One region of the Shewanella marisflavi genome, then DNA from elsewhere that is predicted to be linked to it. Evidence: riboswitches for the same ligand, from Rfam matches in the RefSeq annotation. Region 1 holds a riboswitch; the other holds the start of a gene.
The links. Region 1 has a riboswitch for thiamine pyrophosphate ahead of thiC (phosphomethylpyrimidine synthase ThiC). Riboswitches for the same ligand answer to the same signal wherever they lie in the genome.
Positions count from the first base shown of each region.

Region 2: another riboswitch for thiamine pyrophosphate. It lies ahead of CFF01_RS10690 (TonB-dependent receptor); the one in region 1 lies ahead of thiC (phosphomethylpyrimidine synthase ThiC).

Region 1 is NZ_CP022272.1:2,013,101-2,029,540, reverse strand. It holds gene CFF01_RS08820 (thiazole synthase) at 1-12, opposite strand, end outside; gene thiS (sulfur carrier protein ThiS) at 14-223, opposite strand; gene CFF01_RS08810 (HesA/MoeB/ThiF family protein) at 224-994, opposite strand; gene thiE (thiamine phosphate synthase) at 981-2,588, opposite strand; gene thiC (phosphomethylpyrimidine synthase ThiC) at 2,591-4,552, opposite strand; TPP riboswitch at 4,713-4,811, opposite strand; gene CFF01_RS08795 (hypothetical protein) at 4,959-6,002, opposite strand; gene trhA (PAQR family membrane homeostasis protein TrhA) at 6,236-6,916, shown strand; gene CFF01_RS08785 (tRNA-uridine aminocarboxypropyltransferase) at 6,879-7,415, opposite strand; gene CFF01_RS08780 (error-prone DNA polymerase) at 7,535-10,651, opposite strand; gene CFF01_RS08775 (Y-family DNA polymerase) at 10,651-12,327, opposite strand; gene imuA (translesion DNA synthesis-associated protein ImuA) at 12,328-13,074, opposite strand; gene def (peptide deformylase) at 13,282-13,773, opposite strand; gene CFF01_RS08760 (MFS transporter) at 13,963-15,690, shown strand; gene CFF01_RS08755 (MGMT family protein) at 15,861-16,187, shown strand; gene CFF01_RS08750 (DUF3108 domain-containing protein) at 16,235-16,440, shown strand, end outside.
Region 2 is NZ_CP022272.1:2,435,723-2,452,162, forward strand. It holds gene CFF01_RS10635 (hypothetical protein) at 5-409, opposite strand; gene CFF01_RS10640 (GNAT family N-acetyltransferase) at 461-913, opposite strand; gene CFF01_RS10645 (GNAT family N-acetyltransferase) at 946-1,551, opposite strand; gene CFF01_RS10650 (GNAT family N-acetyltransferase) at 1,781-2,284, opposite strand; gene CFF01_RS10655 (chemotaxis protein) at 2,361-2,978, shown strand; gene CFF01_RS10660 (oxygen-binding di-iron domain-containing protein) at 3,020-3,751, shown strand; gene CFF01_RS10665 (NAD(P)H nitroreductase) at 3,919-4,467, opposite strand; gene CFF01_RS10670 (HvfX family Cu-binding RiPP maturation protein) at 4,592-5,182, opposite strand; gene CFF01_RS10675 (phosphotransferase) at 5,321-6,361, opposite strand; gene pnuC (nicotinamide riboside transporter PnuC) at 6,400-7,053, opposite strand; gene CFF01_RS10685 (hypothetical protein) at 7,095-7,355, opposite strand; gene CFF01_RS10690 (TonB-dependent receptor) at 7,405-9,546, opposite strand; TPP riboswitch at 9,619-9,739, opposite strand; gene CFF01_RS10695 (YcfL family protein) at 9,847-10,236, opposite strand; gene CFF01_RS10700 (PaaI family thioesterase) at 10,270-10,734, opposite strand; gene CFF01_RS10705 (PaaI family thioesterase) at 10,731-11,228, opposite strand; gene hinT (purine nucleoside phosphoramidase) at 11,259-11,612, opposite strand; gene CFF01_RS10715 (hypothetical protein) at 11,801-12,367, opposite strand; gene CFF01_RS10720 (CsgG/HfaB family protein) at 12,627-13,475, opposite strand; gene CFF01_RS10725 (curli assembly protein CsgF) at 13,478-13,897, opposite strand; gene CFF01_RS10730 (curli production assembly/transport protein CsgE) at 13,913-14,380, opposite strand; gene CFF01_RS10735 (response regulator transcription factor) at 14,377-15,003, opposite strand; gene CFF01_RS10740 (curlin) at 15,172-15,723, opposite strand; gene cctA (tetraheme c-type cytochrome CctA) at 16,007-16,354, opposite strand.

The sequences.
Region 1 (16,440 bases):
TAGGGTTAACATATTATCCTCCTGCCACTACACCAAAAATTTCAACCACATCATCTGCTTCACACTCAGTCACAGCCCACTGTGACTTAGGTACTAGCTCACCGCCGCGCACTAATGCCACGCTGTCCAAATTGATCGATTGCGCCATTAACATTGCCAGCAAGCTGGTCCCTGTTGGCAGCGTTACCGGCAGGCCGTTGACACTTATTCTGATCTCACTCATCTATCTCTCCTTTGCCATGTCGGCGCACACAGGGCAGTGAGGATCGCGCCGTAATCTCACCTTGTGCATCTCTGCCATTAGGCCGTTATATCGCTGCATTTCCCCTAGCCCACCCAGTTCCATGATCAGCTTAAGGGCCAGTAGCGCCTGCATCGATGCCATAGTGCCGACCATAGGCCCCAGCACACCAAGGGTTGAGCAGTTTTCACTGACTCTTAGTTCGGCGGGAAAAACACAGTGATAGCAGCCCGCCTCAGGCGCCCTTGATAAATCGAAGGCCATCAACTGACCACTGAAATGCGCAGCAGAGCCCACGACATTGGGCAGATTGGCTGCTACGCACGCAGCATTCACACAGTGGCGGGTGGCAAAGTTATCACTGCAATCCAGTACCAGATCCACATCACCGAAGAGCGTCCTGGCATTTTGCCGATTAAGGCGCTCAGTCTTGGCTGTTATCTGGCAAATATCAGCATTGTAATGACCTGAACCTAGTTTTTGCTGAGCCACCAAGGCTTTGTACTTGCCGCAATCATCAAGGGAGAACAGTAACTGGCGCGGCAAGTTACTCAGCTCAACCTTGTCGTCATCGATGAGCGTCAGCCCACCAATGCCGGCCGCGCTCAGATACTGGGCGCAAAGCTGACCTAAACCACCTATCCCGACTATCGCTACGCGAGCCGCCATCAGGCATTGCTGGCCGTCTTCGCCCACTTCCGGCAATAAGATCTGCCGAGAAAACTGGATAAATTGTTGATCAGCTAGCGGCATCGCCATTCTCCCAAAGCCTGAGTAACTCAAGATAGGCATCGCCAGGCGAAGCAGCCTGGGTTACCGCCCTGACAAGCGCCACGGCGTCGACACCTGTCGCTTTAACGGCTTCGAGTCGCGATTTATCTATGCCGCCAATCGCCACCCGCGGACATCCGGGGTCAAAAAGAGCCACCAGATGCTTGAGGTTCTCTAGCCCCTGCGCCTTTGACGGCATTGACTTGGTAGGAGTTGGGAAGATATGCCCTAGAGCGATATAAGATGGCTTGAGTTGGCACGCCAGCGCCATCTCAAATACTCCGTGACTCGAGAGCCCAAGCGCCATCCCTGCGTTGGCAATTGCCTCAAGATCGGCATCAAACAGATCTTCCTGACCCAGATGGACACCAAATGCGCCGTGTTTTACCGCCAATTGCCAATGGTCATTGATAAAGAGCTGAGCGCCATACTCTCTCCCAAGAGCAATGGCATCAATTATCTGACGCTCTAGCTCATCTGTGGTGCTTAGCTGTTTTATCCTAAGCTGCACCGTGCTGGCTCCTGCTGCCAGCACCTGTGATAGGGTCTTGACATCACCTACCACGGGATAGATACCGATCGGCTGGGTTAACGCAGGAAAGCTAAGCGCAAGGCCATGAGGAGTATGGTGTGAAATATGCCTTAGAAAATCGGGGCCCTTGCAGTTTTCTGCATCGATTAAGCTTATCTTAGCGAGGCTTTTCAACCTCTTAGGCCAGCCACAACGCTCTAGTGGCCCCGAGCCTGCGCCTACCGGGCTGGCCGCCGCGATCCCTTGACCAACATAGGCTTTAGCCAGTAAGACCGCATCATGCAACACCAAGCCATGAGCGAGAAAGCTCGCAATTGCCGATGAGAGCGTGCAGCCGCTACCGTGGTGGTTTGGGTTATCACTTCGCTCGCTACTAAGGCGAAATCCCCTATGCTGATGCAAAGCTGAGGTATGAGGTACCTTATGGCAGACAAAATGATCCTCGGCGTACTGCGCTTGCCAAAAGGCCCCCTTATCGCCGCCGGTTATCAAGAGGTTACAGCCCAGATAATGGGCTAAATTCTGCGCCTTAGCAGAGATCCCGCCACTATCATCACCCACTAACGCCGACAGTGCCTCAAATTCCTGGCCATTGGGAGTGATCAGGGTAAGTAGCTGCCCGAACGGGGAAAAATCCAGCCCCTTATCAGCCTCAGCACTGACAAGCGTGTCTCCACAGGAAGCCACCATCACAGGATCTAGTATGATAGGGACCTGATAACCAGTGACCTTGGCGTGTGATGTAAAATGCGTCGCCAGCCAATCGGCAAGCAGATCAATCTGACGCTGATTCGCCAGCAAGCCAATTTTTATCGCCTTTGGCGGCAGGTCAACCAGCAAGGTGTTGAGTTGATTGAGCAGCAAGGCGTCGCTGACCGGCTCAACACCATTGACCGCTACCGAATTTTGCGCGGTCACACAGGTGATCACGCTGCAGCCATGACCGCCGAGATCCGCTATGGTTGCCAGATCCGCTTGAATCCCGGCGCCGCCACCACTGTCTGAACCGGCTATGGTCCAGACGATAGGTTTAGCACTGCCCATGGCTATACCTCTTCAACGTCGGCCATTGTGGCACTGTGATAAAGGGCGCCACCGGTCTGCTTAAACTGCGCCGACATCTTCTCCATCCCTTGCTGGATCTGTGTCTGAGGCGCTGCCTCATAAGCCTGGCTGTGCTGTACCTCAATCGCCTGCGCCTGACTCTCTTGCGCCGCGGCGTACTCACGTACTTCCTGGGTGATTTTCATTGAGCAAAACTTAGGGCCACACATGGAGCAGAAATGGGCAACTTTGGCCGATTCTTGAGGTAAGGACTCATCGTGATAAGCCCTGGCGGTATCGGGATCTAATCCCAGGTTGTACTGATCCTCCCAGCGAAACTCGAACCTTGCCTTCGACAAGGCATTGTCGCGGATCTGAGCGCCAGGATGCCCCTTGGCCACATCCCCGGCGTGGGCCGCTATCTTGTAGGCGATCAGTCCCTGTTTCACATCTTCCTTATTGGGCAGTCCCAGATGCTCCTTAGGGGTGACGTAACAGAGCATCGCACAGCCATACCAAGCAATCATAGCCGCGCCGATCCCCGAGGTGAAATGATCATAACCTGGCGCGATATCTGTGGTTTGCGGGCCTAAGGTATAAAAAGGTGCCTCATCACACAGCTCGAGCTGCTTATCCATGTTCTCTTTGATCAGCTGCATCGGGATATGCCCCGGGCCTTCTATGATAGTTTGCACATCGTGTTGCCAGGCGCGCTTAACCAGCTCCCCTAAGGTTTCAAGCTCAGCAAACTGCGCTTCATCGTTCGCATCGGCAATGGAACCTGGGCGCATACCATCCCCAAGAGACAAAGAGACATCGTAGGCCGCGCACAACTTACAGATCTCATCAAAGTGCTCATAGAGGAAGTTCTCTTTATGATGAGAGAGACACCACTTGGCCATGATAGAACCGCCGCGGGATACAATACCGGTCAAACGTTTCGCCGTCATGGGCACATAACGCAGTAAGACACCGGCGTGAATAGTAAAATAGTCCACCCCCTGCTCCGCCTGCTCAATCAGGGTATCCCTGAAGATCTCCCAGGTGAGATCTTCGGCAATGCCGTTGACCTTCTCCAGCGCCTGATAGATGGGAACCGTGCCTATGGGCACAGGCGAGTTACGAATGATCCACTCGCGAGTCTCGTGGATATAGCGACCGGTTGAAAGATCCATTACAGTATCGGCGCCCCAACGCGTCGCCCACACCAACTTCTCCACCTCCTCTTCGATAGAGGAAGTCACCGCGGAATTCCCTATATTGGCGTTGACCTTGACCAGAAAATTGCGACCAATGATCATCGGCTCGGCTTCTGGGTGATTGATATTTAAAGGAATGATCGCCCGGCCAGCGGCCAGTTCCTGACGGACAAACTCTGGGGTTATCGCCTGGCCCACCTTGGCGCCAAAGCTTTCCCCTGCTGCGCGCTGGGTCAACACCTCATCGATCACAGTATCGCGAGCCATATTTTCCCGCAGGGCCACATATTCCATCTCAGGGGTGATAATGCCGCGTCTGGCGTAGTGCATCTGGGTTACCACCTTGCCATCTTTAGCGCGTCTCGGTCTTGGCAGATGTTCAAACCTTAAGTGATCCAGTCCCTCATCGGCCAAACGTTGCTGGGTAAAACCCGAGCTTGCCTGACTTAGCGTCTGGGTATCGTCCCGCTCTGCGATCCAAGTACTGCGCAGCTTATCCAGACCGCGACGCACATTGATATCTGCCTTAGGGTCTGAATAGGGACCGGCACAGTCATAAACCTTGATTGGCGGATTCTTTGCAACAATGGGCGCCGATTGGGTACCACCAATCAGGGTATCGGACTGATGGATCTGGCGCATGGCAACCTTGAGGTCGGCTCGACTCCCCTGCAAGTAGATCTTCTCTGAATTGGCATGTTGTAGCGGTTTTAGATTATCGATAAAGGCCTGGGCCCGGGCTCGAGTTTCACGACGTGTTGACATAAGCAATCTCACTATTGAGTTAAATGAAGTTGCTTGTCTGGAGAAGTTGGCGTTGAGGGCATTAACCACGGACGATATAAGATGATCGCACCAGGTCAAAAATATGGTTTGATAGGCAAGTTCAAGGGCAAATTATCGCCTACAAATTAGCCTTTACCAAGGTCATATTATGCTTGTTTCCTTCGCAGGGACTAACCTGATCAGGTTCAACGGATCCCGAATTAACGGTCTCAGCCTAATGGCACTCCGACAAGAGGTGCCCAGTATAGACCTAAGCCTTAGCGATAAACAAGCCCTTAACTCACGAGGTTAGAAGCAAATAAATCAAACGAAATAAATCAATATAAACAGCAATATAAAATATAAATGCTCGCTAAAATTGATTTTGTGGTGAAAAAAAATCATCTTAGTTATTGCTTTTCTGGCTAACGCCCATCAGCTCAAGGTGCCTGTCTAACGAGGCCTTAATCGCCTGCTTCACCTTGTCTTCACCACACTTAAAAGGAAACCCCAGGTTCTGTGCGTGAGGATTGATAGGAGTCGCGACGTTAACCACCCGGTAACAGGTATCACCAAGCTTAACGATACGATTCGGGTCCAATTTACTGTCCAGGGTAATTGCCGTGTTATATTCATCGATTTTTGGCAGGGCTAACTGCGCCATCTGCCCATCCATCTCGCTTATCGATTTGGGCATTGTCGCCGCATCGGCCGCGCGCTGTACCAGCTTATCGATCAAGGCTTGACGATGCCTGGCCAGATAGTCTCCGGTGATGACGCCGAGCTCCCCAGCAAAAGGCCGCTGTTGAGGCGGCGCGTTATATTCTGTTAGATCTGGCGCCTCAAAGGTGAACCCTTGTTCTGCCACTCTCCTTGGCAGCTCTGGGTCGATATCATGGCTTTTTGCCTGACTCTTCTCGGCGCCGGCCGTCTGAGTTTGCTCATTACCCCGATCAGGACTGTGCTTCTGGATCAGTTGCTTCTGCGGGGGCGAGGCGCCAGGTGATTTCAGTTGGGATAGCGAGGTGAGACTCTGCTCCTCGGTAACAGGCTCAACTAATTGAGACTCAGATGATGTTTTTAGCGGCCCTGCTTGATTGGCTAATTCACGCGTGGTCATGGCCTCAAGTTGGGCAGCGCTCAGCATATAGGCACTTATCGCCTTGGTAGACGGCTCAGCGCGAGAGACGGGGCCATGGTATAACGGATAACGCCAATTAAGCATGGACAGTAGAAACAGATGTAGCAGCAAGACACCGAGCACAAGCATAAGATCTGTTAAGCTTATCCCTAGGAACTTATGCTGGCGCCGCTGGTGCTCAGCACTCTCCTCAAGCAAATCGAGGCAGGTTAGCGCAAGTGGCTCAGGACATACGGCGTTAAGCTTAATCGCCGACCAATGATACTCTTGTTCTGGTTGCCTTGGTTTATGCAGCTCCTGTGGCGTCACTTGCAAGAGGGACAGATCCTTTCCTTAGGTAACTTAGCGCTTTAGAGGCTAAGCTTGACCCATAAGTTCCACGTCCTGTTATAGGTGGACACTATATATATTAAAGTAATTTAAAATCAAACATTAAGAGTCACCTTAAACTTTTAAGCTTACATATGTACGCTAAAGTATTTCATTTGCGATAGCATACTGTTAGACTCAGCTTGAGGTCTAACCAGTCAATAGAGAGCATGATGCCGTCCCAAGAACTCCCCTTAAACCAAGCTGATCCCCTAGTGTCAATCGCCGCGCCCTATAGCCGCTCTGAAGAGCTGGCCAATGCGATGAGCCATGGACTCGGGGTGCTTGCCGGTATTCTGGCATTGATTTTTTCAATGATGAAAGGTTGGGATAGTCTCAGCGATCTGCAACTGGGTGGTATGTTGATCTACTGCCTGAGTATCATACTCCTGTTTCTCTGCTCAACCTTGTACCACAGCGTGTCTGATCCCAAGCTAAAACATAAGCTGAAGATTGCCGATCACTGCGCCATCTATCTGCTCATCGCCGGCACCTATACCCCACTCATGCTGATCCAATTAGGCAGCGCCGAAGCCGATGGAATATTGCTCGCCATCTGGTGTCTGGCACTCGGCGGGATCTTGTTTAAGACACTCTTTATCCACAGATTTAAGATCTTTAGTCTGGTGCTCTATCTGGTAATGGGTTGGTTGTGCGTTATCGTCATGAAACAACTGCTTGAGGCCATGAGCACCCTAGGTTTTCAGCTATTAATGGCCGGCGGGATTTTTTATAGTGTTGGGGTGATCTTCTATGTGGGTAAACGCATCCCCTATAATCATGCCATCTGGCATCTGTTTGTGCTGGCAGGAGCGCTCAGTCATTTTCTATGTGTCTATCTGACGGTGCTTTGACTTGACTATGCTCTGACATAAAGGCGTCAAACGCCGCATCCAGAACTTGCGCTTCATCTGACATCTCCATACCTCTTAGCAGGCTGATGATGCACTCTATGGTGCACAAGCCCTGATCCACCTGATTGCGCCTTAAACGATAACGAGAAGTGGATGCCTCTGACAGGCTTAAGCGCCGCGCCTGTTGCAGATAGGGGCTCTGACGGACCATCTTTCTGGCTTCCTGCCAGGTGGCATCCAAAATAATGATCTGCTGTGGTAACGGCGTCTGAGCCTCCTCTACTAAGGCTTCAAGGGTAAACGCTGGCGGGCTTTCATCACTTGGCGGAAAGAGTAACAGCGCCTCACCCGACTCGCAGGCCTGCTTAAGCCAAGCATCGGGCTCAACCCGTGACCAAGGCACACGGCGGCATAACTCAGGAAAATGCTGCAACGCCAGCGTGCCCGTATTGGAGGGACGCTCATATTCCCGCGCATGTGTGAGCAGTATAAATTTCATTTAACTAACTTCTTTGCGGTTTGCAGGCTCGATAAAGGCGCCAGTATACCCTAGCCAGGCGAGTGAGGTTAGCCTGGCGTCGACATAAATTAACGAGTATTTACGACATGTTAAGCAAGCTAGCGAAAGTCTCTCGCTTTTGGCTCAAAATTATTCACCATAGTAGAAACATCTATTAATCTGCCCGCAATGATATGACTCACCCCAGATTGGGTCTCAAGTATGCCCACTACCTTTAATATTTTTGATGTCAAAAAAGGCTGACGCTGCGCCCTGGCCGTTGCACTCCATACGATCACATTGATGTTACCCGTCTCATCCTCTAGGGTCACAAAGGTCACCCCCGAGGCGGTACCCGGACGCTGACGCCCCACTACCACGCCGGCGACATGTACCAACTGACCATGACGGCAATCCACCAATTGGGCCGCGCTTAAACACTCCTTTAGCTCTCCCCGCTCTCTGAGCTGCGCTATCACATGACGGCCCAGACTCAAACCAAGGTGGCGATAGTCGCTCTGCATGGCAGCCATCTCACTCGGCGCAGCCAACACTACCTGACTGCTCACAGGGGGTAAATCATCAAACAGCGGCAGACTCGGCTGGTACGCACTCAACTGCCAACGCGCCTGATACCTGTGCCCAGCCACAGTAAGCAGAGCATCGGCACTGGCAAGCAGCGTCAGGCAGGCAGAAGAGAGTCCGATCTCATACAACTGCTCGACCCGGGTAAAACCTGTCTCGGGACGCGCCTTAAGCAATCGGTCAATATCGGCCTGTTGCAGCCCCTTCACCTGGCGAAATCCTAGACGAATCGCCGCCCCCTGCTCCGCTTCAATCTCCACCAAACGATTGTCCCAATCACTGTGATTCACACACACAGGCAACACCATCACCCCATGGCGCTGTACATCCTGAATTAACTGCGACGGGCTATAAAAACCCATTGGCTGGCTGTTGAGTAAGGCGCAGCAAAACGCCGCCGGGTAATGATACTTAAGGTAGGCCGACGCATAGGCCAGCAAGGCAAAACTGGCAGAATGAGATTCGGGAAAACCATACTCGCCAAACCCTTTAATCTGCCGATAAATCTGCTCGGCAAAGCTCTTGCTATAACCCCGTTTCGCCATGCCGTTAAGGAGCTTGGTTTCAAACTGTGCCAGTTCACCGGTCCGCTTCCAGCTCGCCATCGCCCGGCGCAGCTGATCGGCCTCACCACCGCTAAATCCGGCCGCCACCATGGCCAGTTGGATCACCTGCTCCTGAAAGATAGGCACCCCCATGGTGCGCGACAGCACTGACTGCACCTCAGGGCTGGGATATTCCACAGTCTCCAGTCCATCGCGGCGACGCAGATAGGGATGCACCATATCACCTTGAATAGGACCCGGCCTGACGATGGCAATCTGCACCACAAGATCGTAATAACAAGCGGGTTTTAATCTGGGCAACATGGCACTCTGTGCCCGAGATTCGATCTGAAACACCCCTATGCTATCGCCAGCCTGCAACATGGCATAAACCTCGGCTTGTTCCCACTCCAGATCGGCCATGGTAAAGGGACGCTCAGGTGTACTTAACAGGGCGAAGGTTTTACGGATCGCCGTCAACATGCCCAGCGCCAGAATATCAACCTTTAGCAAGCCAAGGCTCTCAAGATCATCCTTATCCCACTGGATCACAGTGCGATCGACCATGGCCGCATTCTCAATCGGCACCAACTCAGACAAGGGGCCGGCTGAGATAATAAAGCCACCCACATGCTGCGACAGATGACGAGGAAATCCGATAAGGCTCTGCACCAGCGGCAGTAGCATACGCCCTCGCCCCGACTCTGGTAGCATGGCGGCGAGTTGAGCAGTCCAATGCTGCTTGGGATCGCGGCGATCGATCTTTTTTATCATAATGGCGATCTGCTCGGCATCTATCCCCAACACCTTGCCCACATCACCCATGGCACTCTTAAAGCGATAGCAGATCACCGCCGCTGCCAGGGCAGTCCGCTCCCGGCCATACTTGCGATAAATATATTGAATCACCTCCTCGCGCCGTTCATGCTCAAAATCCACATCGATATCCGGCGGCTCATTACGCTCTTTAGAGATGAAACGCTCGAACAACATGTTAATCTTGGTGGGGTCAACCTCAGTGATCCCCAAGCAGTAGCACACCACAGAGTTGGCTGCCGAGCCCCGCCCCTGATGCAGAATCTGCTGTGACTTGGCAAAGCAAACGATGTCATAGATGGTCAAGAAGAAATATTCATAACCCATCGCCTTGATAAGCGTTAACTCCTTTTCATACTGCAACCTGACCTTGTCAGGCACCCCCTCGGGAAAGCGCCGCTTGGCCCCCTCTCTCACGGCTTGGGCCAGGTACTCACAGGCCTGCATGCCAGCCGGTACCACCTCCGCGGGGTATTCATACTTAAGCTCATCTAAAGAGAAGTGACACTGGCGCGCCAGTGCAAGCCCCTTGTCTATCCAGGCCTGAGGATAACGCTTATATTGCGCCGCAATGGGTTTAAGGCTCGCCTCGGCATTGATAGAACATAGGGCCGCCCCACTGTCGAGATCCCGCCCATGAGCAATGCAGGTGAGTACATCAAGCAGTGGCTGACGAGAAGCGTCATGCATCCGTACGCCACCTGTGGCAACACAGGGAATGGTCAGCACCTCGCCCAGTCTTTGCCACAATTGCAAGTGAAGCGCTTCGCCCGGCAACAAGAGCCGCTCCATCAAGAGGTGCAACCGGGTTGAAAACGCCCGCTTTAGCTCTGCGCCAATCTGTCGCAGATGTTCCTGATATACCACCAGCAGTTCTCCCTCATCCAACGCAGTGCTAAGCGTTAGCTGAAATTGGGCCAAGGAAGGAGGCCGCCATAACACTAGGCTCTCTTGCTGTTTCAAGAGGCTATTGAGACTCACCTTGTACTCCCCCTTTCCCTGACTGCGTCTTGCCTGGGTGATCAGTGCGCTGATCTCCCCATAGGCTACGCGGCTGGGTGCCAGCAGGACGAACAGGCCCTCATCGAGATGAAACTCGGCACCTAAGATCAATTTAAGATCGCAGCGCTTGGCCGCTTCGTGAGCCTTCACCACCCCGGCAAAGGAACATTCATCGGTCAATGCCAGCGCCTGATAGCCCAGCAGGCTGGCCTGCTCCACCAGCTCATGGGGATGGGAGGCGCCGCGCAGGAAGCTGTAATTAGAGAGTGCATGCAGCTCGGCGTACATTAAGCAAACCATCCCTGTAAAAATAACCCCTGAGGCGTGCGAAACACCCAGCACAGTCCACCTTGCTCCATTTGAGCCAGGTAATAATCTCGCGGCGCCTCATTCCCCCAGGGAGAGAGCAGGCGCTCGGGTCCCTTTAGCAGAGTCACTTGTTCTGGCAAGATAGGTTCTGGCTGACGCAGCAACCAGCTGGGGCGGATTCGCCCATCACAGCTCCCCTGGGCCAGATCAACTTGCAACCCCGCACTCTCACTCAGAGCACGTGTCTTTCCCTGATAACTGGCCTTGGGCTCGGCGCACTCATGACTGCTTTGCCAAGCTGCACCTTGGGGCGTCTGGCGCCATTGTGAAAAGGAGCGGCTCTGCCAACTGTGTTCAGGAAGATGATGGCTGCAATTGCTAACGCCCTTCACCTTCTCGGCGCCCAAGCGAGCCTCAAGCAGAGATAACAGCCGCATACTCACATCTGACTTGCCCTGACTCTGGTACCAGTTAGGGGTTTGTACCGCCAGCGCGACTAAGGTATCGGCTTCGACCTCCAGGCTGATCACGGGCGCCGCTAAGGACAAGCTGTCGAGCTGCACGCGGCACAGCTTGAGCAAGGCATCGGCCCTGTGCTCGGCAAAAGGATAGCGGATATCGCAGCGCAGCGGCGTCATCGTCAGGTCGCGAAACACTAAGGTCAAACGTAAAGCCAATACTGCCTGCTGACGCTGCATAAGATAGCTCGATAAGGTTGCGAGCATGCGACTCAGTGGAAACGCCAGTCCTTCGAGATGACTCACCTCATAGAGCAAGGCAAGCTTATGCTGATAGCTCTCGGGCGGTTGATAGAATCTGTGCACCTGAGGTAACTGACCTTTAAGCTGGGCAAGTAGGGTCAGCATCGCCTCTCCAAAGCGTTCACCCAACTCACTCAGGGGCAAGGCGAGTAACTCCTGCGTCTGTGTTAGCCCCATGTTTTCACAGGCGCGCTGCACCGAGAGCGGTAAGGGTAAGGCTGAGATAGCCAGAGGCGCCAGCTGCATTAGAGTCACTTGAGGCAAGACCTGCTGTGTGTTTTCCTCCTCGCCAACACGGGCCTGTGCGTCAGCTGCTTGGGCGACTTCCTCCCCCGCTTTAGCCTCAAGGGTCACATCTTTTTGAGTGAATATGAGCCGCTCCGGCCACGACATGGGCTGATATCTGGCCCCCAACTGTGCCAGCAAGGGATTCTGAGCTAAGGCAAACTGACATTCGAGACCATAAGCGACTGCGGCGCTATGATATTGCCTTAACAGCTGATTTAAACTGCCAAAGACTTTCACCATGGAGCCCACCTCAAACAACAAAGTATCTGTCACCTGTAGCTGATCATCTCGCTTGCTCCCATCGAAGGGACACACCATGGGCACCACTCTGGCGCTATAAGCATAACTCCATTGACACAGCCAATCGCTGGCGCTCTGACTGAGGCTATTATCATAGGTCAATAGCTGCAGTGATGGGCAGAGGGTCTGCGCCGTGGCGATGCTCTGGCCCACCTCTACCCCTTGGTTGGCTGCTGCCTGAGAACTGAGCAATATTTGGCTCGATTGACGCTCATAAAGAGCCAATGCCGCGCCAGGCTCTATCCCCTGATGGTAGCTTTGATATTGAAGTAGCCAATGGGGAAAATATACCGCCAGCCACAACATCTAAGTGCTCCAGGGCCCTTGCACAACCTGTCCTCCCGCCAGAGACGAAGGCGTATCGCCCTTCAGACTCTGCGCCAGCAGTTCAGGTAGCAAAGACAAGCTAAACTTAGGCGCAGGCCAGCCACCACGGCGCTTAAGAATATCCACCTGAGTGGCGAAAGCAGAGGACTTCCCCGCCAGCTCTGGCTGCAGGGCTAGCCGTAGCGGCACAGGATGTGGCTGCACCTTGAGCTTACTCGGTAGATAACAGACACACAGGCTCTCTCCCTTCTCACAGGCAAGTTGCAAACGTCTGGCCTGACTCGTGCTGAGCTGATCGAGCCAACATAACACCAAGGGAGATACGCCGCTGGTTAAGATCTGTTCGAGCGCCCACAGCTGCTCTTTAGGCACCTGGGTATCCACCCACAACAGACGGCTGACATCTATACCCTGCATAAGCAGCTGCTGAGGGTAAGGCACATGTGGCGGCGCCACCAGACTCACCAGACTTGCAGCACCGCTTTGCCGCGAACGGCTGGGAATTAATCGGCGCATAAGGGGGAGCACAAGGCTTAGCTCGCCTATACCCTCACAGCTATAGAAGATCTCGCACAGTCCATGGGCCGGCCAGCCCCCATGCCCCAGATAACGATTAAGCTCGGGATAACCGCTATCTTGACCCAACGGTCCGGGATAATAGGCATCACCGCGCCAGAGATCGGCACGTTCGAGCAAACGTTCAAGTTGAGGATCTGCCAAGGCCATAATACACCCACTCTTAGTCGGCTTACCTACAAGTTAAGCTAAGCCAAAAACAATAATACTGTATATAAACACAGTATATTTATAATTGGCCAGATCGCAAGAGAGAAACACTAAGATCAGTCACACTGACGGCTCATTTTTTAGGCGCCAGCGGCGGACAGGCACAAAAAAACCACCCTAAGGTGGTTTTATCGGCTGAGCCTTGGGTTAACGGTACTTCTTAACCTTCTTCAACGCGATCTGCTGCTTGAGCGGCGACAGATGTTCGATGAAAACTTTACCGTCGAGATGATCCATCTCATGTTGCAATACGATAGCCAGGAAATCATCGCTCTCTATCTCAAAGGCCTCTCCCTGACGATCAAGCGCCTTAACCTTAACCTGCTCGAAACGGCTCACCTTGGCGCGATAACCCGGAATTGACAGGCAAGCTTCCTCACCCACTATCTCGCCTGAGCGCTCAACAAACTCTGGGTTGATCAGCACTAGGGGTTGATCGCGATCTTCAGAGAGGTCAATAACCAAGATGGCATGCTCACTGCCCACCTGGGTAGCTGCCAGCCCAATACCGTCATCCGTGTGATACATGGTTTCGATCAGATCATCGATAAAACCTTGCACGGCGGTGACATCTTCTACAGGCTTTGCCTTACGTTTCAGGCGCTCATCGGGAATGGTCAATATATCGAGTACAGGCATAGTGTGCGGTTCTGGCTCTTAAAAATGGCTAAAAAGTGGCGCCATTATGACCTAAATCACATTAAAGGCAACTGCAAACCCATGGTTTTCATCCCTGCAAAGCCAAACCGTGCCCCCGATTGACTTGTAATTCATCAGCGTAGCCGATAGCATGAAACCATAAACTGTATACAATATACGAGAATAAGAATGTCAAACCTGAAACGTACCCCTTTGCCAAGTACCTTTTATGTGGCCAACACCATGGAGATCTTCGAGCGACTCGCCTGGTATGGCTTCTTTACGCTCTCCTCTCTCTATATGACCTCTCCTGCTCACCAGGGAGGCTTAGGCTTTAGTGAGCAAGAGCGCGGCCTACTGCAGGGGATGATCCCCTTCTTTCTCTACCTCTTTCCTGTACTTACTGGTGCCCTGGCCGATCGCTATGGCTACCGCAAGATGTTTCTACTGGCCTATGCCATCATGTGTCCCAGCTACTTCTTACTAGGTCAGGTGAGCAGTTTCAGCGGCTTCTTTATCGCCTTCATGGGCGTCGCCATCGGCGCCGCCTGCTTTAAGCCCGTGGTGACAGGCACAGTGGCACGCACCACAGACCACACCAATCGAGGCTTGGGTTTTGGCATCTTTTATATGATGGTCAATGTCGGAGGTTTCCTCGGCCCCTTTATTGCCGGCTATGTGCGCGCAATTAGCTGGGACTGGGTCTTCATCATGTCGGCCATTTGGATTGGTATTAACTTTATTCCGGCGCTCTTTGTCTACAAGGAGCCAACCGATCCCCACCAGCAACGCGGTAAGTCACTTTCTCAGGTACTGATGGACATTCAACAGGTACTGGGCAATGCCCGTTTCGCCCTGCTGTTTTTCGGCACCTTAGTGATCTTGATGTCCTACGGCGCCAAATGGATCGACGGTGAGCAATGCCTGCTTATCTATATTATCTGGTTTAGCCTGCACTTTATTTGGAATACACTGGCCAAGGCCGACAGCAAGGCTCCCTGGTATAAACAAAAAATTGCCTTGGGGAATAAATCCTTTGTGATCTATCTGCTTATTCTGTCTGGTTTCTGGATGGTCTATCAGCAGATCTTTATCACCCTGCCTATTTATATTCGTGACTTTGTTGATACCTCAGATCTGGTCTCAATGCTCGCCGCTTGGCCGTCTCTGCTCGACTTCTTCGCCCCGGTAGATCTCAGCCTACTGAGCGACGAGCTTCTAGGCGCCGCCAAGGGCTACGCTTTGGGTAGCCTGAGCCTGTCACAGGCCTATTTTGACCTGGTGCATGCCAAGGTGATGATCCCAAAGGAGGCATTGGGTGACGCCCTGCGCGCCATCGCCGAGCACCCTGAGCTCGCGAGCCAATATAGCCAACAGTTTGCCCAGCAATATCGTCAGGTGAATCCAGAATACCTTATCGGGCTCAACTTTCTCTCCATCGTGCTGATGCAGGTAATGGTCAGCCGTATCGCCGAGAAGTTCAGTCCACTGCCGGTATTGGTTGCCGGCACGCTGATCCTGGCACTGGGGACCGCCCTTGGGGGCCTAGCCCACGGCCTGCTTATGGGCGGCGCTATGGTACTGACCTCTATCTTAGTCTTCTCTGTCGGTGAGATGGTCGCCTCTCCCAAGAGTCAAGAGTATGTCGCCAGCTTTGCCCCTGAAGATAAAAAAGCCATGTTTATGGGCTACTATTTTGTCTCCTCAGCCATTGGCTTTTTGCTGGCAGGCCCGCTGTCTGGTTACCTCTATGCCGAGGTCGCTAAAGGCGCGGAACAACCGGCGCTGATGTGGTACATCATAGGAGGATTCGGCCTACTTGCCGCCATCGGCCTAGTCATGTTCCACCGCTTTGGTGCCAAACAGCAAACGCTCTCAAACAGCCTTCCAACAGAATCTGCCGTAGAAGTAAGCTAACCCCTTCGTAAATGGCGCTGCATCTGGCTTATCAGGTGCAGCGCCAGACGATATCCATGCTTTTATCTTAGAAATTCTTAAAAAACTGGTTTACTCTCAGTAGATAACTACTGAATTTGCCTGCTTCATGGCTTGACGGAGTAAGATTGAACCAGAGCGCACTATCGCCGATGGCGAAAATATGGCACGTAGTTGCCCTGATCCCCGAAGGTCACGTCAGCTCCTATGGCAAAATCGCCGATCTGGCGGGCCTGCCAGGGCGAGCCCGTTATGTGTCCCGCGCCCTTAAGATGGCGCCCGAGACCCTGCAACTACCTTGGCACAGGGTGATCAATAGCCAAGGCAAGATCGCCTTTCCCGAAACCAGTCCCCATTTTATCGAGCAGCTGCAAAAATTAAGAAGTGAAGCGATAGAAGTGAACCGTGGTAAGGTTAAACTGTCAAAATATGAGTGGCAGCCAGATCTTGCTACCTTAATGTTTGCATTACCCTTTTAACTTACCTAAAGCGGGAGAAAGCCTTGTCGATATTTAAGTCTGCATTGATCATTTCAGGTTTCTTCAGCGTCGCGCTCAACGCCCACGCCAATGCCAATGCCAATGCCAATGCCAACGAGCACCCGTTGACACCACACACGGCTGAATACCAGGTAAACTATGGCAGCATAGAGCTGGGTAAGGCGCGCTATCAATTACCCGCTCCTGAGGATAACCTGTATCAGTACCGCTTCGACAGCGATATCAGCCTCTT
Region 2 (16,440 bases), 420 kb from region 1:
AGGCCTACATGGTCGCCATGATCCAGTAATCCAGACGTTCCTGTGGATTGGCCATCAGCTTCTGGCAAGGGCCCTTATAACGCCCCATCAAGCTACCCAGGTTATTGTTGCTTGGTAGGCTCGCTCTTTGCTTGGCGACTGTGGTTTCAAGTTGCTGCTCAACTTGGTCGGCAGCCTGGTATTTCTTCGCCAGTGTGACGGCATCTTCGCCAGACTTTTTTAAACGCTCGCCAACCGGTTTCATTTGCGGTGCATTCATACCCGCAATGGTTTCTGATGCAATTTGATAATAGGCGGCGCATTCCAGCACCTCTTTATTAAATGCCAGTTCCGCGTCTGAGGGAGTGTTAGCGGCCACTGCGCCGTTGGCCATCAGGGCTAACAATGAAATTATGAGAGTCTTGCGCATCAATACTGTCCTTGTGCAGTGATAGATAATGAACCATTTCTACTTTAGATGTCACTGAATATCAAGGCTATAGCTTAAAAATTCTTGCTCGAGGGTAAAGCCAAGAGATTCATAGAGAGCCTGCGCCTGGTGGTTTTCTTTATGGGTTTCTAAGAATATCGATGCGACGCCTTTGGCCTTGGCATAGTCGATAGCAATATTCATCAATCGGCGCCCCACCCCGACACAGCGGGCGTGCTGAGTCACGTAGAGATCGCTTAAGATCAGCATGCTACTAGCATGAATTGAGCTAAAGCTAGGGTAAAGCTGGCAAAATCCCAAGGCATTGCTCTGACCATCGAGGACCACAAAAATCACAGCATCCTGATTGCTTAAACGTGAATGAATAAATTTAGTAGCGAGTTCGATATCACTCTTTTGGTGATAGAACTGGCGATATTCATCAAATAACGCAGCCACGACTGCCGTGTCTTCCAACCTTGCTCTGCGTAATTCTCCTGACATTAATCCTCCCTGTTGTTGAATCGTCACTTAGATTAGCCTTCATCTTGATATTGCTGCATACGAAACTTAAGCCCCTGCTTAACCGATGGCCACTCAGAGTCTATGATGGAATAGACTACTGTGTCTCTGATGGTGCCATCTTTGAGGATACGATGGTTTCTCAACACCCCATCCTGCTTGGCCCCCAGACGAGTGATCGCCTCACGGGATGGTTGATTGTGCCAGTGAGTTCTAAACTCTACTGCAATCACATCTAGCACCTCAAAGGCATAGGTCAGCAGCAACAGCTTACACTCGCTGTTGATCCCGGTGCGCTGAGCGCTCTTGGCATACCAGGTATGGCCAATCTCGATCCGCCTGTGGGTCTGATCCCAAGACATCAAGCGAGTACAGCCAACTATCTGACCAGAGCGTTTGTCTCGCACCGCAAAGGCCAAAGCTTCCCCTCGTTGTTCGCTGGCTAACGCCTGCTCCACATAGGCCTTCATCTCATCGGGATGGGGCGCAGAGGTGTACCATAAGTTCCACAGCTCACCATCACTGACCGCAATAGACAGCGCAGGTATATGCTCCTCTTGCAGTGGCTCTAACACCACATGCTCACCGTTTAAACAGCCTCTCAAGAGATCTTGATTCATGCTCATGCTCCGATGCTCTGGTTGTAACAAATTCAGATGAAGAATAGATGAAACTAACATGGCACTTAACGCCAGTAGGATATAGTAGGAGCTCTGCCCCCCGCCCCTATTTAGCTTGTCCAGCCTTGCATTATCTCCTTCGTACTTTGACACCATGATGTTTATCTTGGTGCCTTGCTACACCTGTAGGCTAGCCGATACCAACACGCTAACAAAATAATCAATTTAATTAAAGTGTTATCTTATATAGCATCACCTCATCATCCTCAGCCCAAGGCATGGTCCCTTGGCTCTCGAACCCGAGTTTAGTCAGTAGCGCACGCGATGCTTGATTGTCGTGATTCACTATTGCCAGCAATGTTTGCAGCTTAAGCTGTTTGGCATGAGCCAGCACAGCCTTACTCGCTTCTAACGCATAACCTTGGCCTAAAAACTCAGGTAGCAGCGCATAGCCCAGATCCGTCTCGGGTAGTTGCTCCCTGCGAACCAAACCAGCCAAACCTATGATCTCTCCACTGGCCTTTAGCACTATGCTATACATGCCATAACCGTGTTGCTGATAGCTGCTTATCGGCCCTTCGATAATATAGTTTTCTGCCTGCATTAAGGTGCGCACACCGCGATCACCAATATTATTGATAAAGCCTTCGCTATTGAGCAGCCTAAGCATAAATGGGGCATCTTTTACCGTCATCTCACGCAGGAGAAGACGCTCGGTTTCTAGGGTAAGCAATTAATTCTCCTAGGTTACTTTCAGTTCCGATGATCTCGACTATACTGTGATTGGTTCTACATAGGAAGTGGCACTAATGACAAAACATACGCCGAAAATCAGTCAATATCATGTCATTGCGGCTGTGGTCGCAGCGGAGCTCAACCAAACCTTAAGTTACTGTAAACAGATCAATTTGACCGCTAGTAATGCTCAGGCCGCTTCAGCTCGGGTGGGCAATGCCGCCTTGGGATTTAAAGCCTTAACGGGTTTTATCGATGACCTGGCGTCCTACACAATGAAAGCCGCAACAGATATCAATCAACTTGCCCATAGGGCCAGTCGACTCGCCACCGAAACGGCCAGAGCAGCGGTTGCCCTCAACCATTTCCAACAGGCTAAAGTAAAAGCTGCTAATGCGCCCTATGGCAATACCATTAACCCCGCCGTCGAAGCCACTGAAGCTAACCACAGTCGCCTGCGGCACGAATTTGATCGCCTCATCGATAAGATGGAAAACCAACTCTATGAGCTGAAACGCAATCTGCGCACCGCCAATATTCTTGCCTCTATCTGCCGCATCGAAGCCTGCCGCGTCGACACGGCCAACCAGGCCATCTTTAACGATGTGGCGAATCGGGTCGACGATGTAGCCCAGCTGATCCGTAAAAGGGTCGACCATGCCATCGCCCTGTTTGGCAACACAGCCCCCTAACCACGGCACCACCCATAATCATAAAACAAGGAGTCGATTCCATGAAAAGTGAGCTGATCATCGAAACCCCCACCCATAAGTGGCTCTACTTTGGTCGCGACCCCGAAAAACCCGATAAGATCATCGACACCAACCAGTACATGGTCGTCAGTAGCCATAAGGCCCTCTTGATGGACCCTGGTGGTATAGAGCTATTTGCCGCTATGCTGGCCAATATTGTCAAACATATTCCACTGGAGCAGTTAACCCACCTGTTCGCCTCTCATCAGGATCCGGATATTATCTCGTCGCTGGGACTATGGGATCAGACGCTACCCAAGGCGAAACTCTACTCGCCCTGGCTGTGGGAAGGCTTTATTCGTCACTTTGGCATGAACAACATCAGTTATGAGCCCATTGCCGATAATGGCGGCAGCCTCGCCCTGGATCAGGTGGAGCTGCAATTTATTCCCGCCCACTACCTGCATGCTTCAGGTAATTTCCATGTCTATGATCCTGTGACTAAGGTCTTGATGAGCGGCGATGTTGGGGCAGCCCTAGAAGATGCTCAAGCCGATATCTATGTGGATGATTTCGAGCAGCACTGTGCCAAGATGGCCTATTTTCACCAAAGGTGGATGCCCTCGAATCGGGCCAAGAATGATTGGATAAACCGGGTGAGAAAGCTGGATATTCAATACCTCTGCCCGCAACACGGCAGGATATTTCGCGGTCCTCAGGTCAAGCAGTTCCTTGACTGGTTCGAAACCCTCAATGTCGGCGTGGGCGTCTAGGCCTGGCATTGGTAACACACCACAAAAAAATGCCCGCTAATCGCGGGCAACACAATCACTTAGGGTGAAAACCTTGCATAGGTAGGATGCAGGCTCCCCTTCACTTTGCCAGTTTTCTCCACAGTGTAAACCCGACCAAAGTCGAAGTTTTCCTCATAAAGGGCGACCTAAAGATAGCGCACCGCTGATTCGGGTGACTTTTGCGGCTTTAAGGGCGCCTTCACGGCAGGGGTACCCAGATAAAGAAAACCCACTATCTGATCTTGCGCCGACAAGCCCATCGCCTGGTGCAGATGGCGATTAAACGCCAAGGGACCTGTGCGCCAAATCCCCCCTAACCCCATGGCAAAGGCTGCTTGCTGCATCGCCATGCAGGCACAACCCGCGGCAATATGCTGTTCAAGTGGCGGTACCTTAGGGTGCTCCGTCACCTTAGCCACCACAGTCACGACCATAGGGGCGCGCAGCGGCATATTGCCCGCCTTGGCCAGCGCCGCTTCATCGGCACCTTCACTTTGCATGGCTTCGACAAATAAGGCGCCCAGACGTGTTAAGCCTTCATCTTTGGCAATAATAAACTCCCAGGGACTGAGGCTGCCATGATCCGGCACGCGCACAGCCGCTGCCAGGATCTGATTTAACTGCGCTTCATCGGGCGCTGGCGCCACTAATCTGGGACTAGACTGACGGGTTAACAGAAGTTCGATAGCATCCACGAAGATTATCCTGTAATTAAAATCTTGCTCGAGAGTAGCAAATTGGCAATAAAAATCCCACCAAATTGGTGGGATTTCGTCACTCGAGGCCAAGGTGATTGTTTAGCCTATATCTATGACTTGCCTATGTTTTAACTAGGTAACGCCGCGCGATAAAATAATCTAGGCTGGTATAACGACCACCGCCTATCACCAGCAAGGCCAACAACATAAACAGATAAGTGATGGCAAATTCGATACCATTGTTCAAGATCACAAAGTTACCCGACGATGTTAGCCAATCATAGTGGCCATGTTCCTGAAGCAAAGACTTGGCTGCTGCCAGTTTCTCCGCCGAGGCCAATACCTGCTCGTTGGCCAGCCAGGAGTTAGGATCGGCTATCGCTAACCAGCCATTCTTCCAATGCACGCTAAAGGCCGCCACCGCCATGGTGACCATCAAGGGGATAGATATCAGTCGGGTGGCTAAGCCCAGGATCAACAATATGCCCCCCAAAAACTCACTGCCTGCAGCCAGAGCCACCATCACCTCGGGCATTGGCAAGCCAAGACCCCACTCGGCATTACCAAACCAGGCCGCCGTATCGCTAAAATTGGACAGCTTATTGTAGCCAGCTTGCATGAGAACCGGCGCCAGATAGAGTCTGAGGGCCAAGGCCGCGATCCCGTCTACCTGACCTATGGCTTTAATAAATTGGGCGTACAACTTCTGCATAGCTTACTCTCTCATTAATTTGTTATGACCTAATAGACCCAAATCAGAGGATTTAAATTTCGGCCGATAAATCAATCGCGTCAAATCTGTCTATTTGAAGATAGTCTATGACACTAAAAATGAGAGTTCTGAATAGAATTAGGCTATTAACGCCATAAAGTCATCGAAACATTGCAGGTAGTCAGCCACACTATGGGGCAGACTCGCATCAGGCTCGGTCTGCACGCCTTGAAAGCATGCCCCCCCCTGACTTGCCATCAGCAGAGCCCAACAGGCTGCAAACATCCAGTAGAGGGCGACCGCGTTTGGAATCGCTGCCTGCGCCCTGTCGTTAAGGTGGGGGTGTTCGCTTAGGTAGCCCAAGATCAAACTATGACGCTGGTTTGAGGAGAGCCTGTGGCTCGCCAGTACACTGGCAAGATCCACTAGAGGATGGGAGCTACAGGCATATTCATAATCGATACACCACAGACGCCCCTCACTCATCAACAGGTTATGAGGATTCAAGTCCCTGTGACTGTATTGGGGTGACACCATGCAGGCATCTAAGCTCAGCAGTAACTCATCGACTCGCTCGCTAAGGGCCTTTAGTGCCTGCCATCTCTGCTGCCATGCCTGCTGGTAACTTTCGGGCAAACTTGGGCCATCGGCCATCGTTTGAAGCTGCTGATAATAGCTATGCCACTGTTCCCCTACCGACATAGAATTAGCCGGTAACGGCAGTTCGCTGAGCCCTTTCAGCAGCCTCAACAGCGCCTGCTCGCCACCAGGCCAACACTCATGTTCCTCTATAAGCGGATGAGCGGGATTAGCCGTCATTAGCTGACTCCAGTCCTGCTGGGTCTGAATATAGCGACTCAGATAAAAACGACTGTCGTCTGACACATAAAGTAACTCAGGCGCCAGTTGCGCTGTTTGGGCCAGGCGCCAATTCATCACCTCATCGTCTCGCTTGCAGATCTGACTGCTGGCCTGGCTATTGATCCGCAGCACAAACTGCCCGTTGCCAGTCACTAGGTGATAGTTCTGATTACTCAGACCGCGGGACAAGGGAGCGACTACCCAGCTGTCATCTATGTAGCAACCCAGCTTTGCGAAAACCCTTTCCACCTCGCTTAGTACATTAGAAGGCAGATGGCATTGCAACCAAGTTGTTGCCTGTTGACGATTAAGCGCCATAGTGGCCCTTACTTATGCGTAAAGGGTAACAAGGCAGCTTAATCATAGGAGTAAGCGCCATCCTCGCCCATCCCCTGATGCATGCTGGTGCGCCACAAAAAGTAACCACCTATGGCCATGCCCACATACAGAATAAACAGCAAAGAGGTCAGCATCAGTCCCTTATTGAGATACAGGTAGATGGAAACAAGGTCGATCACTACCCAATAAAGCCAATTTTCCAGTACTTTACGGGCCACCAGGTAAGTTGTCATCACGGCAAAGCAGCTGGTTGCTGCATCGAGATAGGGATAGGACGCCTGGGTGTAACTGGCCATCAAGTGACCGACCACTAAGGAAACGACGCTGGTAGCCAGAATAAGATAGAGGTGTCGCCCTAGCGACCAGCTAACCACTTCTACGCCGTTATCATCGCCACCACCGTATCGCCACAGCCAGAAGCCATAAACCGCCATCACCATGTAATAGACATTTAGCAGCGACTCCATCAGCAAAGAGACCTCCCAAAACAGCACGGTATAGATAGCCGTACTCACTAAGGCTGCCGCCCAGCACCAGATGTTGCCGCGCATGGCGAGCGCCAGATAGGCCAAGGCCAGTAATACCGCCACGGCTTCCCAGGCTGTCAGGCCATTGGCCTCGGCGAAGGCGCCGGAAAGTGTCGCCAATAAGGCAGACCAGAGATCTGTCATAGCTTAAGCATCGCTCCTGTTATCAGTGGGTCAGTCTTGAATTACTGTTGGTGAGAGAGATCCAACTCGCCGCCAATAAACTTGACCACAAATACCGCCTTGCCCCACTTCTCATGTGCCGCCTGCATTTCGGTTGCCAGCATCGCCATCACCTCGCCATACTCGCCGCACACCTGTGTGGCCATAGCATTGGTTCGCCGCTCGATATTGGCATAGGTATCTACCCTATCGATAAACCATTGAATGGGGTCGATATAATTATCCTTTAACGGATACATGCTGATTTCAGCTGTTAGTTTCATCTTAGCTCCTTTTGGGGGCGATTGAATGCTCGCCCCTTAGTGAGGGTTATTACATGAATTTGACGTTAAGGGTGACGCCTAGCTGACGCGGATCGCCGTAACGAATATATTGTTTATCCGCCCAGCCGTTATCAGGCTCATTACCGAAATAGAAACCGCGCACGCCGTACTTTTCATCAAGCAGGTTGCGTCCCCACAGATAAGCCGACCAGGTCTCTGTCTCATAGCCTAAGCGGGCATTAAACAAGGTATAGGCCTCAGACTGAGAGTCGTTACTGTCAGAGTAGTAGAACTTACTCTTCCCACTGGTCGTTAAGTTAACAAACCAGCCCATTTCACTACGATAGGTGGCGCCAGCACTGTAGGTAAAGTTAGGCGAGTGAGCCAATTCGCGTCCGCTCAAATCCACTTCCCCACCATATTTATCCTGGTAGACATAATCGCCATAGGCTGTCTCGAGCCAGCCCAGTGTGCCATAGAGTTTTAAGTTATCGGTGGCATACCAGTTGGCTTCAAGCTCGGCACCATAGTTGTGTGAGCTGCCCGCGTTTTCGACGTATAGGATAAATTTCTGTGGCTCATCGGGATTTTGCTGAGAAGCCGAGACCTGTTGATCCCGTCTGTCCATGTAGAAGAGGGAGAAATGGGTGCTTGCATCACCATCGAGCCACTCAGACTTGATGCCAAGCTCATAGTTATACAAGGTCTCTGCCTGGAACTCTTTTTTGTCGCTTAGCGATAAGGGAAGTGACATGTTAAAGCCACCAGCCTTATATCCTCTGGCAATACGGGCATAGGCTTGATGCTGATCGCTCAAGGCTTTACTCAGGGCGATATGACCGCCCCACATGTTTTCCGATGGTGCAAAGGCATCTTCGGCCGAGTCACTGTATTCGCTTTCACGGCGCTCGAAGCGTACACCGACAGAGAGCGCATAGCCCTGACCTAGCTCGCTATCTAACTGACCGAAGAGTGCTAAATTGGTTGCCTCATATTCGGCAGTCAGCCCATCTTCCCAGCCGTTATAGAATTCAAGGGTGTCGTTGTCTTCGGTGAGCCTGAGACCATAGATGCCCACCAACCAGTCGGTACTGTCGTTAAAGAGTCGACCTGCATCCGTCGAGCTTAGACGAAACTCTTGCGATAGCGTGGTTCGATCCCCCAGTTTGTTCCAGGTATAGTCATACTGACACGGCTCCCCGTCACAACTGCGCGCCGCCCAATATTCAGGGTTGGCCCAGTCACCATCATAGCCATGATGAGTATCACTTTGTGCCATAGAGCTTAAGGAGACCAACTCGAAATGCTCGGCGCCCGAATAGGTCAATTTTAGCGAGCCGCCCGTAGTGCGCTGCTTATCCACGCCCGGTTCATCGGTTAAGGTATCAAAACCGTTATTATCTAATGTCCAGGCATCATAGCCGTTATTGAAATTGGCGTGCATCAGGTTGAAATCGGCCACTAAATCATCGGTGGCATACCAGCGCAGTTTGATGCGCCCGGTAAATTCATCCCGCGCATTGGTATCATCACGGCCCAGGTAAAGGTTATCTCGGTAGCCATTTTGATCATGTTGTTGCAGCGACACGCGATACAACAACTTGCCTGAATCACTTAAGGGGCCTGAACTAAAGCCGCTAAAGGTACGCAGATTATCGTCACCTAGCTGCAGCTCGGCGCCATGCTCAAATACTGAGGTCGGGTCGTTACTCTTAAGGTAGATAAGGCCTGCCAAAGCGTTAGCTCCATATCGCGTCCCTTGCGGTCCGCGCAGTACTTCCACCTGCTGCAGGTCATACATGCTGGAGACCATCCCCAGACCCGACAGATCGATATCGTCTATGATGTAACCCACAGAAGAGTTAGGCGCTCCCTGATACTCTTCCTGCTCACCCACTCCGCGGATCTGAAAATATTTGGCTCTGGAGCTGCCGCCAGACCAGTTAAAGTTAGCAATAGAGTTGAGCACATCTTCAAAATGCTGCGCCCCTTCATCTTCTATCTGCTGCTGCTCGATAACGCTAATGCTGGAAGGCACCTTATCTAAGCTCGACTGACGAAAGTCGGAGGTGACAACAATCACTTCCATCTCATCTGTGGTGACAGGCGTATCGCTGGCGAAAACGGTGGTTTGGGTTAATGCAGCCGCCACGGCAAGGGCGACAGGAGAATAGGATTTTAATGTAAACATAGGACCTCAAATAAATATTGAGATCCGGCACTTAAAAAAGCGAGAAAGAATGCACAGTTAGATAGTGTTAAATCTAGTGTTGTGGCCCATTCCTACGCCGGTATTAGCCGGATCAGGTTCTAAGGGTTTGTCTAGCGAACATCTCAGTCAATGCGAAGCCTTTAGCTTGGCGTTAACACCCCTTGGCGAGGCCGATTATACATGAGTCATACAAAGAGTTGACATTTTTAACGCATATTTTGCGCATGGCCCATAAAAAAACGCCGGCAATGCCGACGTTTTAATCAATATATAGCGACCTTAGTTTGAATAGGCCTGTCTAACATAGAGCTCACAACGCACTGCATTAGCATTGGGGGACAAAGCGGTCACCTGCATCTGCTGCTTGCCATGTAACTTAAGGGACTTCCAGCTAACTCCCTCATCTTCGATGGTGGCGCCGTTAATGTCATACCAGGTAAACTTATATTGCAGCTGCAAATCTGTCTTTGCCTTACTGATAATAGTGCCGCGGGCCCTTAAAAATCCCGCATCTACTACAGTCAGGACTCCTGTGACATCCACGTCGGAATGAAAGGAGCGGTTATCAACCCTGCTTTCACCGGTAGAGCTCGCCATGATCCCGCCGGTATGGGGCGCACAGGCACTCAGCCCGAACAGAATGGCAACTATGGCTAATCCCTTCTTCATCAGTATTCTCCTTACACGCCGAAGCGTATCTGATCACTCAATCAAAAAGTGGGCTCGGGCAGTGGCAATGAGCGCCTTACGATTGGTTTGCCAGCAGTTGATATTCACATTGGCCACACGGCGGCCCTGACGGGTAATTTTACACTCGGCAAAACTATCTCTATGGTGTCCCGCCCTTAAATAGTCTATCGAGAAATCGACGATCTTAGGCACCTTAGTGGTTTGCATAAACACCATTAACTGCACAATAGCCGACATTTCCATAAATCCGGCAATCACGCCACCATGGAGTGCTGGTAAGGTAGGGTTGCCGATATTTTCATCTTTTTTGGGTAACTGAAACACCAACTCATCACCGAAACGCACCACCTGCATACCAATAAACTTAGCATAAGGTACGTGATCTAAGAGATGGCCGAAATCATTAAGCTCGGTCGCCTTCTTAACGATATCTTTAACATTCAAAGCTTTGTGGGTATCTTGCTCAGGTACTGTCATTGGCCCTCTCCCATTAGCGCCTGTCTAAAGGCTTCACCCACCATTTCAGGACTGATACGCATAAATGAACCCACGGCATGGGCAATAGGATCATCGATAGAATCCTGATAGGCGATCGCCCGGGTAAAAGCCACGCTCGATGACAATTTATAGCACTCGGCAAAACCGTAGACACTCTTGTTTGGCTCGGCGGCCTTCATATAATCGACCCGCAGATCTAAGGTTGGCGACAACTCCAGCGACTTGTACTTGTCAAAGATATTACAGACCACTGCTGTGCCACTGGCGGTATCCATAAGCGTGGTGATCACGCCGCCGTGGATCACACCTGTATCGGGGTAACCAATCAATTCGCTACTGTAGGGAAGCTCGATCAACACATGCTGTTCGCTGGCTTCAAGCACGCTGAGGCCGAGACGGCGACACTGTACCAGCTGGTCCACAAAGCGAGTCGCCAAATCAGTCAGCGGAAAAAAATCAGGATTTGTCTTCATATGCTCTCCAGCGTTTTTCAGCAATCGCCATTAGCGACGAGACACTAGCGGGCCTAAGAAATCACCGCCCAGCAGATGCATATGAATATGGAATACTTCCTGCCCACCATGTTTATTGCAGTTCATGATCAGGCGGTAGCCATCTTCGGCAATACCAGCCTCGTCAGCGAGCTTTGCCGCCACTGTCATCATCCGGCCCAGGGCCTTTTCGTCCGATGCCTTGACATCATTCACTGTGGGGATCAAATGATTAGGCACAATAAGAATGTGCGTCGGTGCCTTTGGCTCAATATCTCTAAAAGCTGTCACTAATTCATCTTGATATAAAATATCGGCAGGGATTTCGCGTCGAATAATTTTACTGAAAATGGTCTCTTCGGCCATTGCACTATCCTCGATATAGGGTTAACCCTGTCAGTATACTCACAAAATACCATTTTGTGATCCGTCATATAAATAAAGGAGTTATGCCCTGTATCGAGTGGCGAAATTTATATCAGCTAAGCTGTTTAATACATAAAAAAAGCCCGCCACCTTAAAGGTGCCGGGCCACTATAGGTGCTAGCAGTTATCTAATCGAACGCTAATTTATCGCTATTTAATTTATCTTGCTGCTTGAGCTGCTTCAACTCTTCGCGCTCGGCTTCAATCTCCATCAACTCGGGTGATTTGAAAGTCATTTTGATATAGGCATCCTGGCGGGTTTTTGCCAGCTGCTCGAGCGCAACATAGGTACCGTCTTCATCGATAGCATACCAACGTTTACCCGAACAGGTTCCCTGCAACACGCATTGATAAGAGCTCAACTCACTGGCAACATAGTCTGTCTTTAGATAGCCAGACTTAATAAGAGACTGTTTAACGATTTGAAAATCATCATTTAGCTCATCAGCATGCACGCCATATTTGTAACTCGTCATGGTAACTTGCAACAAGCCATGCTGCACATCACCGGACAGCAAATAATGTTCTGCGATAGAGAGGGCCTTAGGTACAACTTGGGTCTGCACCCAAATATCATCTCCCTGATGCTTAGCCTCTTCATACAGGCTAACATCATCGCCCCATTTAAGACCAAAAGGTGCCACTCCATGTGCATAAAGAGGCAATAACACTAATAATAATGCTAACTTTTTCATGGCTTTTTATTCAGCAAGTCAAAAACTTGACGAATTGTACTAAAAGCTTGCTGAGTTCGACATAGACACACAAAGAATAAGGCAATAATCTTTTTAAAATTAACTACTAAGTCACACTAAGTGATAAGAACTATTACTTAGTCACATTATTTTTTTTGCGTCAGTTTTCTAGCGTTTAATAAGCACATCAAGTACATTTTTCTTGCCTAAACCACCAAGAGAGTAGAGATGTATCCAGTTTTGACTTGTTCTGACTGACTTATCCCTGGCTGACTTTGGCCATCACCCTGGCTTCCGAGTGTGCCTCTAACCAATATTTTTGTAACACTGGGCTGCGAAGGCCACTGGCTTGATCCGCTAAATTCCACGCACCTTTCCAGATCCCATCGGCGATCATATGCACTACGGCACTTTCAATTGCCGAAGCAACGCACAAACTCACTGGCTCATTGGAGGTATAGCCCAGCTCTGATTCAAGTAGCTCCTGGGCATCGATAAACTTAAATACACCAGCGGTGATCTCTTTAGAGAGGATAGACTTAGTCGTCGTCACGCTGCTGAGCAAGCGTCCGGTTCGAATATCCACAGCCCTCAGGTTAACCGTGACGGTATCAACCCTAAACTGGGTAGCGGCACCTATGCCTAAATAGCGAGCACCCGCCCCGCCAGTTCTTACATTTGTGTCATAGGCGACAATACCGCCCTCCATCAAAATCTGCGCCGAATTCAACTGGGGGAGCTTGTTGGCATCGCCTTTTAAACCCGCCCTAACAATTTTGCGCTCGGTGAGCAGATTCTGCAGACCCTCACGCTCTACCGGAATAAACCAACTTGAATCATTTAATGCCTGCGCCAAAAAGGCGGTACCGCTTTGGGGGACGGCGGTAGAGAAGTTACTCGAGGGGATCGGCTTATACTGGCCCGTCTGGTCGCGAAAATCATAAACAGCGGCGAGCATGACACCTTGAGGCGCGGGTAAGTTGATGAGATCGTAATAACTCTCACCTTTTGGCATCAGACTTGATGAGGCCTGTACTCGCTCAAGCTCACTAGTGCTTGAGCATCCGCCCAAGATCACTAGGCTAATGACTATTAAAAAATGTTTCATTTTTAGCCACCTACACTCGAACTGTCACTCAGGCCACCCACTTCGATCACTGTCGTTTCCCCAGTAAGCAGATCGGTAATATGCACCAGCAGCATGCCATCTTCGTTGACTACTTGAATCTCAAAATCTGTGGTTTTAAGGTAGCCTTCGCCGCCATTGGCCGCATCGTTAAACAGCTGACTCATTAAACGAGACTCTAAGGAACTTGCCATTCGTTCCAGCGCACTTGGCGGTGTGTAACCTGAGCCGCCCTTATGATCATTTTGCGCTGAGGCATTGGCCAACAGATAGGAGCCATTAAGGTAGCTGCCGCCAAAATTGGGGTTAACTGGGGTGTAGATAAGCTGTGTTGCCTGACTATTGAGGCTTAGTGTGCCCATCAATAGCACAGCGACAGCCAGATAAGGCTTAGCGTGATTCATCATTCAATATCCCTATTAAAATTCATCAGGCGCTAAATCGGGATCCAACCACTGAGCCCAGCTCGCCTGTTGCTTATTTTGCTTCAAAATCGCATCAACCCGCTTTGCCGACTGAAGTGCCAGCTTATCCAGCTGACGGCTTGCCGGTGAAACGACTGTCACAAACACCGGCTTGCGATTGTGCAGTACACTGATCTTGCTACCGCTTCGCGCTGTAGCCAGCTCGACAATGCTTAAGCCGCCATGGTCCGTCATACCGCCAATATCGCGATAGGCGGCCACAAATTCTCGATAAAACCTGTGGCCTATTCGCGTCATAGCGCGGTTGAGGATCAAACCATCGATGAGATCTGACTCCTGGCTAGGCGCGGCATCACTGGTGCTCTGCGCGGCCATGCGAGAACGCTCCTCCACATCAGTCACCTGACAATAAACGGGTGCCGAAATGGCCGCTAACAAGAGTAAGCGGCCGAAGACTATCACTGCTGTACCTCATGCAGATGCGTCTGTGCCCAAGCAATAGCTTGACCACGACTCGACACACCTATTTTTCTAAACACACGATAAAGGTGAGTTTTAATAGTGCTCTCACTGACAAACAGCTGATTGGCAATGTCCACATTGGTGCTGCCGGTTAATAAAGCTTGCAGTACCTCGCGCTCTCGAATGGTAAGATTATCGGTACCTTCAAGCTGTTCCTGATCCAAAGTGGCACTGAGCAAATCAGCAGGAATAATAGTTTGCCCCCGCAGCACATTCGCCAACGCCTTACCTATCTGTTCTAGCGAGGCGTCACCATAAAATACAGCGGCGGTTATGGGAGAAATTAAAAATCGTGCATCGATGAGTTTGGGGTAATGTAGAAACACAACGCGGGCACTATAGCGTTTCTCTATCTGTTTTTGTAACTGATAGGCACGCTGTACATCTATCGTCGCCAAATCAATCACAACCAATGAGTAATTCCCTTCACTCATAGTCACTTCTACAGACTCAGGCGCCACTTTTGTCAATTTAACCAAAAACTCTTGTGGCCAACGTGTCTCCAATAGATCGATCAAGAGTTGCGACCGAGAAACGACTACCCAATTTATCACTTTGAACATCCTGCTCACTCCATGTCACTAGCTATTAGCGTATTCCATCAACCGATATATCATAACAACTATAGATTTAAAAAATAACATCTTAATTGCGCTAATTTTATGAAGCATGAGCAGAATAATTCGTTAGCCTAGGTTACATTCGCCCGACATTTCATCATTTCCCGGGTTTTAACGATAACCCTGGGTAATAGTTGCCCGCTGTGCATTGCCCCATTGAGTAACGATAACCCCATGACCCGAGCCATTTTGGTAAATAGTCACCCCATTGTCGGCGCCAGATTGTTGTACAAATGCGCGATTGTCATTACCTAGTTGCTCGGCATCCACCGATAAACTCACGCCCAATTGCGACACGATCAAACTATTATTAACGCCAACCTGCAATAAACTGGCTTCAATAGCCTCTCCCTGCTGTAGTAAATAGGCCTGATTACCGATCCCTTGCTGACGAAGATCCGCGCTATTTGCCTCGCCCAGCTGTGACATTCTTGCGTTATTATCTACACCGGTTTGTACTATCTCACCCTGTAAAAGATTTCCGTTTTGGAAAATAATGGCCTGATCACCGCCACCTGCTAACTCATTAAACTCACTAAGATCCGCAGCAACAACTGTCACCGAGTTTAAGCCAAAACTCAGTAATAAAAATAAATACCGGCTAACTATACTGCGCAAAAAAACGGCTTTTAAACTAGGAATCATCTGCTTAGTTAGGGTCATTTGACGCACCAGATTGCTTTTAGTGGCCAAGATTATCTATCTAAGTCACAGCTTGTACGTCCACAATGAGTATTAACTCCAGTTAGCCAAAGTATCTATTCAGCAAATAGGACTAATACTTTTCTACTAAACAGGAGTCTCAGCGACTTAGATTCGGCAGTAAGCAAAGAGAGTAACGGCGATAGGAAAGTCAATAAAACAGAAGAAGGAAGGAGTTACGCTTTGCTGCAGACATAAAAAAACACCGACGATAAGTCGGTGTTTTTTCACATTATAAATCTGTTTACTTCAGCACAGATTCAGCAGTACGACCGTCATCATGACAGCTGTCACAAGTCGGTTTGTCACCTACGTTAGAATCATGAGGAGCATGGCAGTCAGCACACATCAGATTACCGTCGTGTGGCTTATGCACTGCATCCATCTCAGACAAGGTACCGTGACAGCTTTGGCACTGCTCAAACTCGTGAGCACCATCTGCAGAAGGCTCGCCATCGGCGTGACATGCTTCACAACCTTCCATCTCAGCGTGCATTTCTGCAAGTTCCTGAGGTTCAGCCATTGCCGCAGGAGACAAGGCAAGTGCCGCCAAACCTGCACCAAATAACGCACTTAATATTTTATTGCTCACGATAATATCCTCTTTTATGTTTGGTTTGGCTGTGTGGGGTCTAGTTGTTATATCCCATCATGCCTTGTTCCTAATTGCACAACTTA